Linked DNA regions of Cytobacillus luteolus. The protein of the gene in region 1 interacts with the protein of each later gene in a pairwise test. Links are inferred from orthologs where the notes say so. Each region holds a gene or a part of one and is shown in the gene's direction. Other genes may lie near its edges.

Evidence for each region.
Region 2: the proteins of hflC (region 1) and ftsH interact in binary tests that used the Escherichia coli proteins (3 or more experiments, as listed by UniProt). The link is inferred for Cytobacillus luteolus from one-to-one orthologs.

Annotation. Positions count from the first base shown.
Region 1 is NZ_JAGGKM010000004.1:306,292-315,270, reverse strand. Bases 3,394-6,381 are described here. They hold hflC (protease modulator HflC), read left to right. Parts: upstream 3,394-4,415; coding sequence 4,416-5,348; downstream 5,349-6,381. Other genes in these bases: polA (DNA polymerase I), read left to right, coding at 5,535-6,381; hflK (FtsH protease activity modulator HflK), read left to right, coding at 3,448-4,416. Outside these bases: J2Z26_RS13595 (response regulator transcription factor), read left to right, coding at 111-824; two-component system histidine kinase PnpS, read left to right, coding at 817-2,586; J2Z26_RS13585 (GNAT family N-acetyltransferase), read left to right, coding at 2,781-3,266; more of polA, read left to right, coding at 6,382-8,165; mutM (DNA-formamidopyrimidine glycosylase), read left to right, coding at 8,183-8,979.
Region 2 is NZ_JAGGKM010000010.1:10,879-14,812, reverse strand. The notes cover bases 730-3,715. They hold ftsH (ATP-dependent zinc metalloprotease FtsH), read left to right. Parts: upstream 730-1,249; coding sequence 1,250-3,181; downstream 3,182-3,715. Other genes in these bases: J2Z26_RS20520 (type III pantothenate kinase), read left to right, coding at 3,260-3,715; hpt (hypoxanthine phosphoribosyltransferase), read left to right, coding at 730-1,110. Also shown: tRNA lysidine(34) synthetase TilS, read left to right, coding at 1-565; more of hpt, read left to right, coding at 562-729; more of J2Z26_RS20520, read left to right, coding at 3,716-3,934. UniProt on the Escherichia coli protein: Acts as a processive, ATP-dependent zinc metallopeptidase for both cytoplasmic and membrane proteins. Plays a role in the quality control of integral membrane proteins.

The DNA of each region.
Region 1 (8,979 bases):
ATATTCTATTTAATAGTTGGTAAGTTAAATGATATCTACTATAATTAACCTAAATAGAGAAAAAGAGAAAAACGGATGAGGGGTTTTACTATTTTTAGTTGGAGGATTTTATGGATAAAAAAGTATTAGTAGTAGACGATGAACCATCAATTTCAACATTGCTGCAGTATAACTTAAATCAAGCAGGCTTCGAGGTTATTACTGCAATGGACGGAGAAGAAGGGTTCCAAAAGGCATTAGATGAAAGACCAGATATACTTGTACTTGATTTGATGCTCCCTAAGATGGATGGAATTGAAGTGTGTAAGCAACTACGCCAACAAAAGGTGACAACCCCAATATTAATGTTAACAGCTAAAGATGATGAATTTGACAAAATTATTGGATTAGAACTTGGTGCAGACGATTATATGACTAAGCCTTTTAGTCCAAGAGAAGTGGTTGCACGAGTAAAAGCCATTTTAAGAAGAACGAATATTCAAACTGAAAAAGAAGAGGAACTTGATACAGAGAATATTGTGATTGGAGAGTTAAGAATCCTACCCGATCATTATGAAGCATACACAAATCAAGTAAGGTTAGAACTGACACCGAAGGAATTCGAATTGCTTGTTTATCTTGCACGAAATAAGGGGAGAGTTCTTACTCGGGATCAGCTATTAAGTGCTGTATGGAATTATGATTTTGCTGGAGATACACGAATTGTGGATGTGCACATCAGCCACTTACGTGAAAAAATAGAGAGTAACTCAAAAAAACCTGTATATATAAAAACCATTCGAGGGCTAGGTTACAAGCTAGAGGAGCCAAAAATGGATGAATAATTTTCGTTCACGGCTGCTCTTTGCTCTCATAACCTTAATTGTTTCTGTGCTTCTCGGTTTAGGGATTTTATTAGGACAGATGTTTAAAAGCTTCTATTTAAATACATTTAACGAACGAATGGAAAAGGAAGCTGACCTAGTTTCAATCTACGTATCTGAAGGTGGATTATTTTATCATCCTAATTTGAATGAGAAAATGCATAACATAGAGGGAGCACTTGATTCAAGAATAACAATTATAAATCATGCCGGTAAAATTCTGTATGATGCGAATGGACATGAGGAATATAGTAAAACCATTCATGAACAACATATAAGTACAATCCTAAATGATTACGTAAATGACAAAAAGAGCTTTCACTTAATTGTAGAAGAATATGATATGTATTACTATGGAGTGCCTTTACTTGCTACAGACGAAACTGTTGAGGGATATATTATACTTAGCTCTCCTGTTGATTCTTTAAGAAAGGTAAACCAACAAATTTGGGGATTATTAATTAGTAGCTTAGGAGTTGCTTTTATAGTCATTCTGTTTCTTGGAGTAAGGATTACTTCACAGTATACGAAGCCGATTGAGTCTGCTACTAAAGTTGCAATTGAATTAGCTAAGGGAAACTTCAAGGCTAGAACATATGAAACCGATTTGGATGAAACAAGTGCACTTAATCGTTCGATTAATATTTTGGCTAGAAATCTACAGGATATGACTAAAGCACATGAAATGCAGCATGACCGCCTTCGAACCTTAATAGAAAATATGGGAAGTGGACTTATTCTTATTGATGGTAGGGGGTATATCAACCTTGTAAATCGTGCCTACAAGGAAATATTTGAGATAGAAACATCAAGTTATTTATCACATCTTTATAATGAAGCCTTACCGCATAAATCGGTTGTGTCATTAATTGAAGAAGTTTTTATGAAAGAAGAAAAAGTTCGTAGACAGCTTGTTCTTCCTCTGAAAATTGAACGAAGACATTTCGAAGTGTATGGGACACCAATCATCGGTACGAATAGTGAATGGAAAGGTGTTGTAGTTCTTTTCCATGATATCACAGAATTAAAAAGACTTGAACAAATGAGGAAGGACTTTGTAGCCAATGTTTCTCATGAACTAAAAACTCCGATTACATCTATAAAAGGTTTCTCAGAAACTCTTTTAGATGGAGCAATGAAGGATGAAAAGACATTAGAGTATTTTCTTTCTATTATTCTTAAGGAAAGTGATCGGCTCCAAGAGCTTATACAGGAATTATTGGATTTATCTAAGATGGAGCAACAAGGCTTTCAGTTGAATTACCAACAGGTAAATATTGTTGAAATATTAAATGAGATACTGGTATTACTGGGAGGAAAAGCAGAGAATAAAGATATTGAACTCTCACTAATGTCAGGTCACCAACCAATGGTTGAGGGAGATAGCTATCGATTAAAACAAGTATTTCTAAATTTAATCAGTAATGGCATTACGTATACACCAGCTGGGGGAAAAGTTTTAATTGAAGTTAGTGATTTAGAAGACACCATTCAAGTTAAGATTAGGGACACTGGAATAGGTATTGAAAAGGATGAAATTCCTCGGATATTTGAAAGGTTTTATCGAGTGGACAAGGCAAGGAGTAGAAACTCAGGCGGAACTGGATTAGGTTTAGCGATTGTAAAACACCTTGTTGAAGCTCATCATGGGACACTGGCTGTGAACAGTAAAGTTGGTGAAGGTACTACATTTATAGTTAACTTAAAAAGAAGCATTTCTTAAAAAATTTACAGAATTTTTACAGTAGATTTATATGAGTTTAACAATAATCCTCTACACTAATTTTGAAGACCCCTTCATCCGAGGAATTTTTTTGAAAGACAAGTCCTTAAAAAGGTCTTGTCTCTTTTTTATCTTGATTTAATTGCCAATTTTAGTTAAATTGAATTTGCAGTTAAATTTCTTTGAGGTGAGATATGAATATTGAAGTTTTAAGAGTAGAAAAGAATGAACAACAAATATTACATAATATTATGCAGTTTTATATTTATGATTTTAGTCAATTTATTAATAGTATTGAAGTCAATGAACAAGGTTTATATGACCCTTTTAATCTTGAAGAGTATTGGATACACGAAAATAAGCATCCATTTTTTATAAAAGTAGATGATGTATTAGCTGGTTTTGTTTTAGTAAATAGCCAAACCGAAACAAGTCCAGCCTCTATTGCTGAGTTTTTTATACTCAAGAAATATGCAGGAAAAGGTATAGGGAAAGTCGTTGCTCGGAGGATATTTGATATGTTCTTGGGTGATTGGAAAATTACACAAATTGCAAAAAACTATCCAGCACAAGCATTTTGGAGAAGTGTAATAAAAGACTATACAAATGATCAATACAGCGAAACTTATGATAATTCAAGAAGATCCGTTCAAGAATTTAATAACAGTGAAAAAAAATAACTCTTTTAGGGTTATTTTTTAAATTATATATAATTCAAATACGTATAAAATCTTTTTTGAAACTTTCTAGACTTTCACTCGTATATAACTATATCCCGAGCAATCGGTGTAAATACCTAACTTCCAATAATCTAGTAATATATGAAATTGGGTTAAACTATAGAATAAGGGGGAAAGCAACATGATGAGTCTGAAACGAATTTTTATCACGGCGGGACTATCATTGGTTATCATTCTACTTGGTATTACAGCATTCACATCTTGGTACACAGTAGATGAATCTGAGCAAGCAGTAATCTTAACATTTGGTAAAGTAAATGAAGGGATTAGTGAACCAGGGTTACATTTTAAGCTACCATGGCCAATCCAAGATGTACAAAAATTATCTAAGGAAACATTTAGTTTGCAATTTGGATATGATCAAAAAAACGGAGAAATTGTTGATTTTCCAGATGAAACAAAAATGATTACAGGGGACGAAAACATTGTATTAGCTGATCTTGTAGTACAATGGAAAATTACTAATCCTGGAAGTTATTTATATAATTCAGAAGATCCTCAACAAATCTTATATAATGCAACTTCTTCTTCATTAAGAAGTATTATTGGGAGCTCAAGAATTGATGATGCTCTAACCTCTGGAAAAGCTCAAATAGAAGCTGAGGTAAGAGATTTGCTTATTTCATTAGTTGAAAGATATGATATTGGAATTTCTGTTACAGCAGTTAAACTACAAGATGTTGAGCTTCCAAATGATGATGTTCGTAAAGCTTTTACAAATGTAACGGATGCTCGTGAAACGATGAATACAAAGATTAACGAAGCAAATAAATATCGAAATCAACGAACACAGGAAGCTGAAGGGGAAAAGGACGCAATTATTTCAAGAGCTGAAGGAGATAGAGCAGCTAGAATTGAAACAGCTCGTGGGGACGTTGCGAAATTTAATGCACTTTATGAAGAATACAAAGTCTCTCCTGAAATAACTCGTAAGCGTTTAGTGTTAGAAACTCTTGACCAGGTATTGCCGGGAGCAGAGATTTACATTATGAGTGAAGATGGCAATACAATGAAATATCTTCCAATTAGACCTCTTGAAAAACAAACACAAACTGCACCTAAAGACTCGCAAGAAGGGAGTGGTAACTAATGACTGATCAAAATGTAATAGACATTGAACAACGTAAACAAAACAACGATTGGAAGAAATACACTAAAGGTGGTATCTTCATCGTAATTATTGTTGCGTTACTCGTTATTGTGCTAACAAACCTTTTTATTGTTAAAGAAGGAGAATTTAAGGTAGTCCGTCAATTTGGAGAAGTTGTTCGTATTGAAAGTGAACCTGGTTTGAGTTATAAAATTCCTTTTATTCAGTCTGTGTCAACACTTCCAAAGTATCAAATGGTCTATGATGTTGAGGAAGCTGAAATTAATACAAAAGACAAGAAACGTATTATTATCGATAACTATGCTTTATGGCGTGTGGATAATCCAAAACAAATGATTGCAGTTACCCGTACAGTTGAAAATGCAGAAGCGAAGCTAGATGAGTTTGTATACTCAGCATTGAGAACTGAATTAGGTCAATTAAACTATGACGAGATTATTAATGATGAAAAATCGAATAGAGGGAGTTTAAATGATCGCGTAACAGAAATTGTTAATACACTGTTAGAGCGAGATAACTACGGTATATCTGTAACCGATATTCGTATGAAGAGAACAGATTTACCTAAAGAAAACGAGCTATCCGTATTTACTCGAATGATTTCTGAACGTGAGTCAAAAGCTCAAGAATATTTATCTATGGGTGATGCGGAGAAAAATAGGATTATAGCGAACACGGATAGAGAAGTAAAAGAACTATTAGCCAAAGCCCAGGCAGATGCAGAAACAATTCGTGGTGAAGGGGAAGGAGAAGCGGCAAGAGTTTATAATAACGCCTTTACCAAGGACCCTAGCTTTTATAACCTTTACCGAACTTTAGAATCTTACAAACGTACAATCAATGGTGAAACGGTCATCATCTTACCTTCAGAATCACCATATGCAAGAATATTAATGGGCTACACTGAATAAACCCAATTTATAATAGGCACTATTTTCCTTTCTGTATTTAGTCATGCTAAAATATATAGAAGAAAATAGTGTCTTTTTATATTTTGGCTTTTTCATAATTCCCCGCGCGGAAAGCAAGTGCCTGCAGCGGAAAGGAACGGACAAGATATAAATTGTAACCTATATAGGAAGAAATGGGGGATTAAGATGTCAAAAAAGGTAGTATTAATAGATGGAAATAGTATTGCTTATCGTGCTTTTTTTGCACTACCACTACTAAGCAATGAAAAAGGTGTACATACAAACGCAATTTATGGCTTCACTATGATGCTTATGAAAATTCTGGAGGACGAGAAACCTTCCCATATTTTAGTTGCATTTGATGCAGGTAAAACAACATTTCGTCATAAAACATTTGGAGAATACAAAGGTGGCCGTCAAAAAACACCACCAGAATTATCAGAGCAATTTCCATTTCTAAGAGAATTATTAGATGCATACAACATTAAGCGTTACGAGCTTGAAAATTACGAGGCAGATGATATTATTGGTACTCTTTCAGCAAAAGCAGCAAAAGAAGGTTATACAGTAAAGGTCATATCCGGAGATAAAGATTTAACTCAATTAGCATCAGACAAAATCACAGTGGATATAACAAAAAAAGGGATCACAGATGTAGATTCCTATACCCCAGAATTTGTCCAAGAAAAGTATGGAATTAGTCCTGAACAAATTATCGATATGAAGGGTCTTATGGGAGATAGTTCAGATAATATTCCTGGTGTACCGGGCGTTGGCGAAAAAACAGCTTTAAAGCTACTTAAAGAATTTGGGACGCTAGAAAATTTACTTGAGTCTATTGATCAGGTAAGCGGAGATAAATTAAAGGAAAAACTATCAGATAATAAAGCACAGGCTTTGATGAGTAAGGAATTGGCTACCATAATCCAAGAAGCACCCATTGAAGTTGGTCTAGACACAATTGAATATGATGGATATGAACCATCAAAACTTATTGCAATATTTAAAGAACTAGGATTCAATTCATTACTGGACAAGCTCGGAGTATCAGAAGAGGAAGACACTACAGCTTTAGAGGAAGTGGATTACAAGATTGTGTCTGAGGTTACTGAAGATATTTTCGCTAAAGAGTCTACTTTAATAGTTGAGATACTTGAAGAAAATTATCATCAGGCAGATATCCTTGGTTTTGCAATAGTCAATGATAACGGAAACTTTTTTATACCAACTGATGTTGCCTTACAATCAATGGAGTTCAAAGCATGGGCTGAAGATGAGCAACAACGCAAGAATGTCTTTGATGCAAAAAGCTCTATCGTTGGCTTAAGGTGGAAGGGAATACAATTAAAAGGAATTGATTTTGATTGTTTAATTGCCTCGTATATTCTTAACCCTTCAGAATCAACTGTTGATATTGCTTCAATTGCCAAAGTAAAGGGATATGGAAATATACAAGCAGACGAAACGGTGTATGGAAAAGGTGCAAAACGCACGATTCCACAACAGGACGTACTTGCCGAGCATTTAATAAGAGAAGCGAAAGCACTTCACTATTTAAAAGATAAATTAAATGAAGAGTTGGTTGAAAATGAGCAACTTGAACTTTTTACGGAACTTGAATTGCCGCTTACCTTAATTTTAGCTGAGATGGAAGCAACAGGTATAACAGTTGATGTCGAACGATTAAAATCGATGGGAGAAGAATTAAGGCAAAAGCTTAATTCTTTAGAACAAAATATCTTTGAGAGTGCAGGAGAAAAGTTTAATATCAATTCACCTAAACAACTCGGTTCTATCCTTTTCGAGAAACTTAATTTACCACCTGTAAAAAAGACAAAGACCGGATATTCAACATCAGCTGATGTTCTTGAAAAGTTATCAAATAAGCATGAAATAATTGAACACATTCTGCATTATCGACAACTTGGAAAACTTCAATCGACCTATATTGAAGGATTATTAAAGGTCATTTACGAGGATTCAAGTAAGGTCCATACAAGATTCAATCAGGTGTTAACGCAAACAGGGAGACTAAGTTCAATTGATCCTAATTTGCAAAATATCCCTATTCGTTTAGAGGAAGGTAGAAAAATCAGACAAACCTTTATCCCTTCGCAAAAGGATTGGGTTATCTTTGCAGCAGACTACTCGCAAATTGAGTTAAGGGTACTTGCACATATTGCAAACGATGAGAACTTAATTGAAGCATTTAACAAAGATTTAGATATACACACGAAAACAGCAATGGATGTATTCCATGTCTCGGCTGAAGAGGTGACCGGAGATATGAGACGCCAAGCAAAAGCTGTTAATTTTGGTATAGTATATGGAATTAGTGATTACGGCCTTTCTCAAAGTCTGGGTATAACCAGAAAGGAAGCAGGTCAATTCATAGAGCGTTATTTGGAAAGTTTCCCTGGTGTGAAAAACTATATGGAGGAGATCGTTCAGGACGCTAAGCAGAAAGGATATGTGTCAACTTTACTTCAACGCCGTCGTTACATTCCTGAAATAACTAGCCGTAATTTTAATGTTCGTAGCTTTGCAGAACGCACAGCTATGAATACTCCGATACAAGGTAGCGCCGCGGACATTATCAAAAAGGCGATGATTGATATGGCAGACCGTCTAGTAGAAGAGAAGTTAGAATCAAAGTTATTGCTACAGGTTCACGATGAACTTATTTTTGAAGCACCTAGACATGAAATTGAACGTTTAGAAAAAATTGTACCTGAAGTAATGGAGAATGCGGTTAAACTTGAAGTTCCGTTAAAGGTTGATTATTCATATGGCCCAACTTGGTATGACGCGAAATAATAAAGGAAGTGAAAGCATTGCCTGAATTACCAGAAGTAGAAACAGTAAGAAGAACTCTTGCACAATTAGTACTCGGCAAAAAAATTGAAGAAGTAAGAGTTCTTTGGCCCAAAATGGTCAAAAAACCTGCTGAGGCCGAACAATTTATTGATGCATTAAAAGGACAAACCATACATGAGATTTCAAGAAGAGGGAAATTTCTTAAGTTCATTTTAGATGATTATGTATTAGTCTCTCATTTACGGATGGAAGGAAGGTATGGATTATATTCTAACGATGAACCTTATGATAAGCACACCCACGTTTTCTTCACCTTTACAGATAACACGGAGCTAAGATATAAGGACGTAAGAAAGTTCGGTACAATGCATCTATTTAAAAAAGGTGTAGAAGAGATGGAGATGCCTCTTTCTCAGCTTGGACCCGAGCCTTTTTCGGAAGAATTTACTGAAAAGGTTTTAAAAGAAGGATTAATGAAAACCAATCGAAAGGTTAAAGTAGCTTTGCTTGACCAAAAAATTGTTGTTGGATTAGGCAATATCTACGTAGATGAAGCATTATTTCGAGCAGGTATTCATCCTGAGCGGGAAGCTAATTCTCTAAAGCCTAAGGAAATCAAAAAATTACATCAGGAGATTGTCAGCACCTTGCAAGAAGCTGTTAATAAGGGTGGAAGTACGATTAGATCCTATGTTAATACTCAAGGAGAAATAGGAATGTTTCAACTTGAATTGTTTGTGTACGGAAGAAAAGCAGAACCGTGTAAACATTGTGGCACCTCACTTGAAAAAATCGTGGTTGGGGGAAGAGGTAC
Region 2 (3,934 bases), on another replicon or contig:
AGAGATACCTTCGACTCTTTCTAACATACATATTGAAAGTTTATTAACCCTTCTTTCTGGCAATCGTTCATCTGGAACATTACACTTTCCGAATCATTTACGAGTAGAACGTTCATATGACGATTGTTTATTTACCTTTCATGAAATGAAAAATAGCTCCTTTTGTTTTACGATAGATGGACCAGGCCAAAGTATCCTTCCAGGTGGAGGGGTAATAATTACAGAGGTTTGGGAACACTATCCTAGTGATAAAACAGGTAACAACTATTTTATTATTGACCCTGACACTCTGTCATTTCCCTTAAAGGTAAGAAATAGGGAGATTGGTGACAAAATGACATTAAAAGGCATGAAGGGAAGGAAAAAGGTAAAAGATATTTTTATTGACCGTAAAATTCCCATGAAGGATAGGGACATTTGGCCGATTATAGAAAATGGTACTGGAGATATTATCTGGTTACCAGGCTTAAAAAAATCAACCTATGAAGCCACTGATCGATCAAAAGGAAGGTACATATTACTACAACATAAGGGCAACCAACGTCTAGGGGGCAAAGTAGAATGAAGCAAGATATTGAGAAAGTTCTGATTACCGAGGAAGAAATACAAGAAAAAGTAAAAGAGTTAGGTATGACTTTAACGGAAGATTATAGAGATCGTTTTCCGTTAGCAATTGGTGTTTTAAAAGGTGCTATGCCATTTATGGCGGACTTATTAAAACGAATTGATACATATTTGGAAATCGATTTCATGGATGTTTCCAGCTATGGCCACTTAACTGTTTCATCTGGACAAGTTAAAATCCTAAAGGATTTAGACACTTCAGTGGAGGGGCGAGATATCTTAATTATCGAAGATATTATCGATAGTGGGTTAACATTGAGTAACTTGGTAGAGCTTTTCAGACACAGAAAGGCAAAATCAATCAAAATTGTTACCTTATTAGATAAACCTTCTGGAAGAAAAGCGGATATAGAGGCTGATTATGTTGGCTTCCAAGTACCAGATGCTTTTGTAGTAGGATATGGTCTAGACTATATCGAAAAGTATCGAAATTTACCATATATCGGTGTATTAAAGCCACATATCTATACAACTGAAGAAGTATGATTATATTCCAGGTTCCATCTGGGGTAATAGTTGTCAGTAAAGGAAATATATAGCACTTGTTAAGGGCTATTTGTTGTAATGAATCTATTCGCTATGATACTATTGACTATAGTTTGTTCATCGTGGGAGGAGGTAAGGGATGAATCGGATTTTTCGAAATACGATCTTTTATTTACTTATATTTTTGGTAATTATCGGTGTAGTTAGCTTTTTTAATGGAACGAATCAGCAAACAGAGGAAATGAACTACAATGAATTCATCACTCATCTTGAAAATGGTGATGTCAAATCACTATCTATGCAACCTGTACGAGGGGTGTATGAGATAAGTGGACAATTGACTAACTATGAAGCTGAACAGTTCTTCCTTACATATGTTCCAAATATGCCAAGAGTGATGGAACGTATTGATGCTGCTGTTGCAGCAAATACGGATATTAAGATACTTCAAGCGGAAGAAACAAGTGGTTGGGTAACCTTCTTCACTTCCATAATTCCTTTTGTTATTATCTTTATCTTATTCTTCTTCCTGCTTAACCAAGCTCAAGGTGGCGGTAGCAGGGTAATGAACTTTGGTAAGAGTAAAGCAAAGCTTTATAGTGAAGAAAAGAAAAAGGTTAAATTTAAAGATGTAGCAGGTGCCGATGAGGAGAAACAAGAGCTTGTTGAGGTTGTTGAATTCTTAAAGGATCCTCGCAAATTCTCCGAGCTTGGTGCAAGAATTCCTAAGGGTGTCCTTCTTGTAGGACCTCCAGGTACTGGTAAAACTTTATTAGCACGTGCAGTTGCTGGTGAAGCAGGAGTTCCGTTCTTCTCAATCAGTGGTTCGGACTTTGTAGAGATGTTTGTTGGAGTAGGGGCTTCACGTGTACGTGACCTATTTGAAAATGCTAAAAAGAATGCCCCGTGTATAATCTTTATTGATGAAATCGATGCTGTAGGTCGACAACGTGGTGCTGGTCTAGGTGGAGGACATGATGAACGTGAGCAAACCCTAAACCAACTACTCGTTGAAATGGATGGATTCGGTGCAAATGAAGGAATTATTATTATTGCAGCGACAAACCGTCCGGATATTCTTGACCCAGCCCTTTTACGTCCAGGTCGTTTTGACAGACAAATTACAGTTGATCGTCCAGACTTAAAAGGAAGAGAGGCTGTTCTAGGAGTACATGCTCAAGGTAAGCCTTTAGATGAATCTGTTAATCTTAAAGCGATTGCTGCTCGTACACCAGGCTTCTCTGGAGCAGATTTAGAGAACCTATTAAACGAAGCTGCTCTAATCGCAGCAAGACGTAACAAAAAGAAAGTGGATATGTCTGATATCGACGAAGCAACAGATCGTGTTATTGCAGGACCTGCGAAGAAGAGTCGTGTCATTTCTAAAAAGGAAAGAAATATTGTTGCATATCATGAAGCTGGTCACACCATTATTGGTTGTGTATTAGATGAAGCAGATATGGTTCATAAAGTAACTATCGTACCTCGTGGTCAAGCTGGTGGTTATGCTGTTATGCTTCCAAGAGAAGATCGTTATTTTATGACAAAACCAGAATTACTTGATAAAATTACGGGATTACTTGGTGGACGTGTAGCTGAAGAAGTAGTATTTGGAGAAGCAAGTACAGGCGCACATAATGACTTCCAGCGTGCAACAGGTATAGCCCGTAAGATGGTTACAGAATACGGTATGAGTGAAAAGCTTGGACCACTTCAATTTGGTCAACCACAAGGTGGTCAAGTGTTCCTTGGTCGTGATATCCATAATGAGCAGAATTATAGTGATGCTATAGCTCATCAAATTGACTTAGAAATTCAAAGTTTAATTAAGGAATGTTACGAAAAAGCGAAGGTTATTCTAACAGAGAATCGTGATAAGCTAGAGCTTGTTGCTAAAACATTGTTAGAAATTGAAACACTTGATGCTGAACAAATTAAAAGTCTATATGAGGAAGGTAAATTACCTGATCGTCCATATGCAGCGGAAGAAACTTCCAAACCAAGTGATGATGTAAAGGTAAATATCAACTCTAAAAAAGATGAAGCAAATGATACAGAAGAAGAAAAGTAATTAATTCTACTGGGTGTCGGATACACATTGTTGTATTTGGCACCTTTTTTATAGAATGAAAGGCTCTGGTGAGTTAACATGTTATTTGCATTAGATGTAGGAAACTCAAGTATTGCTTTAGGAATATACGAAAAGAACGAGTTGACCTATCATTGGCGAATTGAAACAAATAGAAATCGCACTGAAGATGAATATGGAATGATAGTAAGATCACTGTTAGACCACGTTGATATTGAATTTAGCGATATAAAAGGAATCATTATTTCCTCGGTTGTACCTCCAATTATGTTTTCACTTGAAAAGATGTGTAACAAATATTTTGGTTTAAAGCCACTGATTGTTGGTCCTGGAATTAAGACAGGATTAAACATTAAATATGATAATCCACGTGAAGTAGGAGCAGACCGTATAGTAAATGCGGTAGCGGGAATCCATTTATTTGGGGGGCCACTAATCATAGTTGATTTCGGAACTGCTACTACCTATTGTTACATAAATGAACATAACCAATATATTGGTGGTGCAATCGCACCAGGAATTGCAATTTCAACAGAGGCTTTATATTCAAAGGCTGCGAAACTACCTCGTATTGAAATCGTAAAACCAGATGAAATAATCGGGAAAAATACGGTTAGTGCGATGCAAGCGGGGATACTATACGGGTATGTAGGTCAAGTTGAAGGAATTGTGAATAGAATGAAGGAACAATCGAATGTTTTGCCGAAAGTTATAGCTACGGGAGGAATGGCTTCT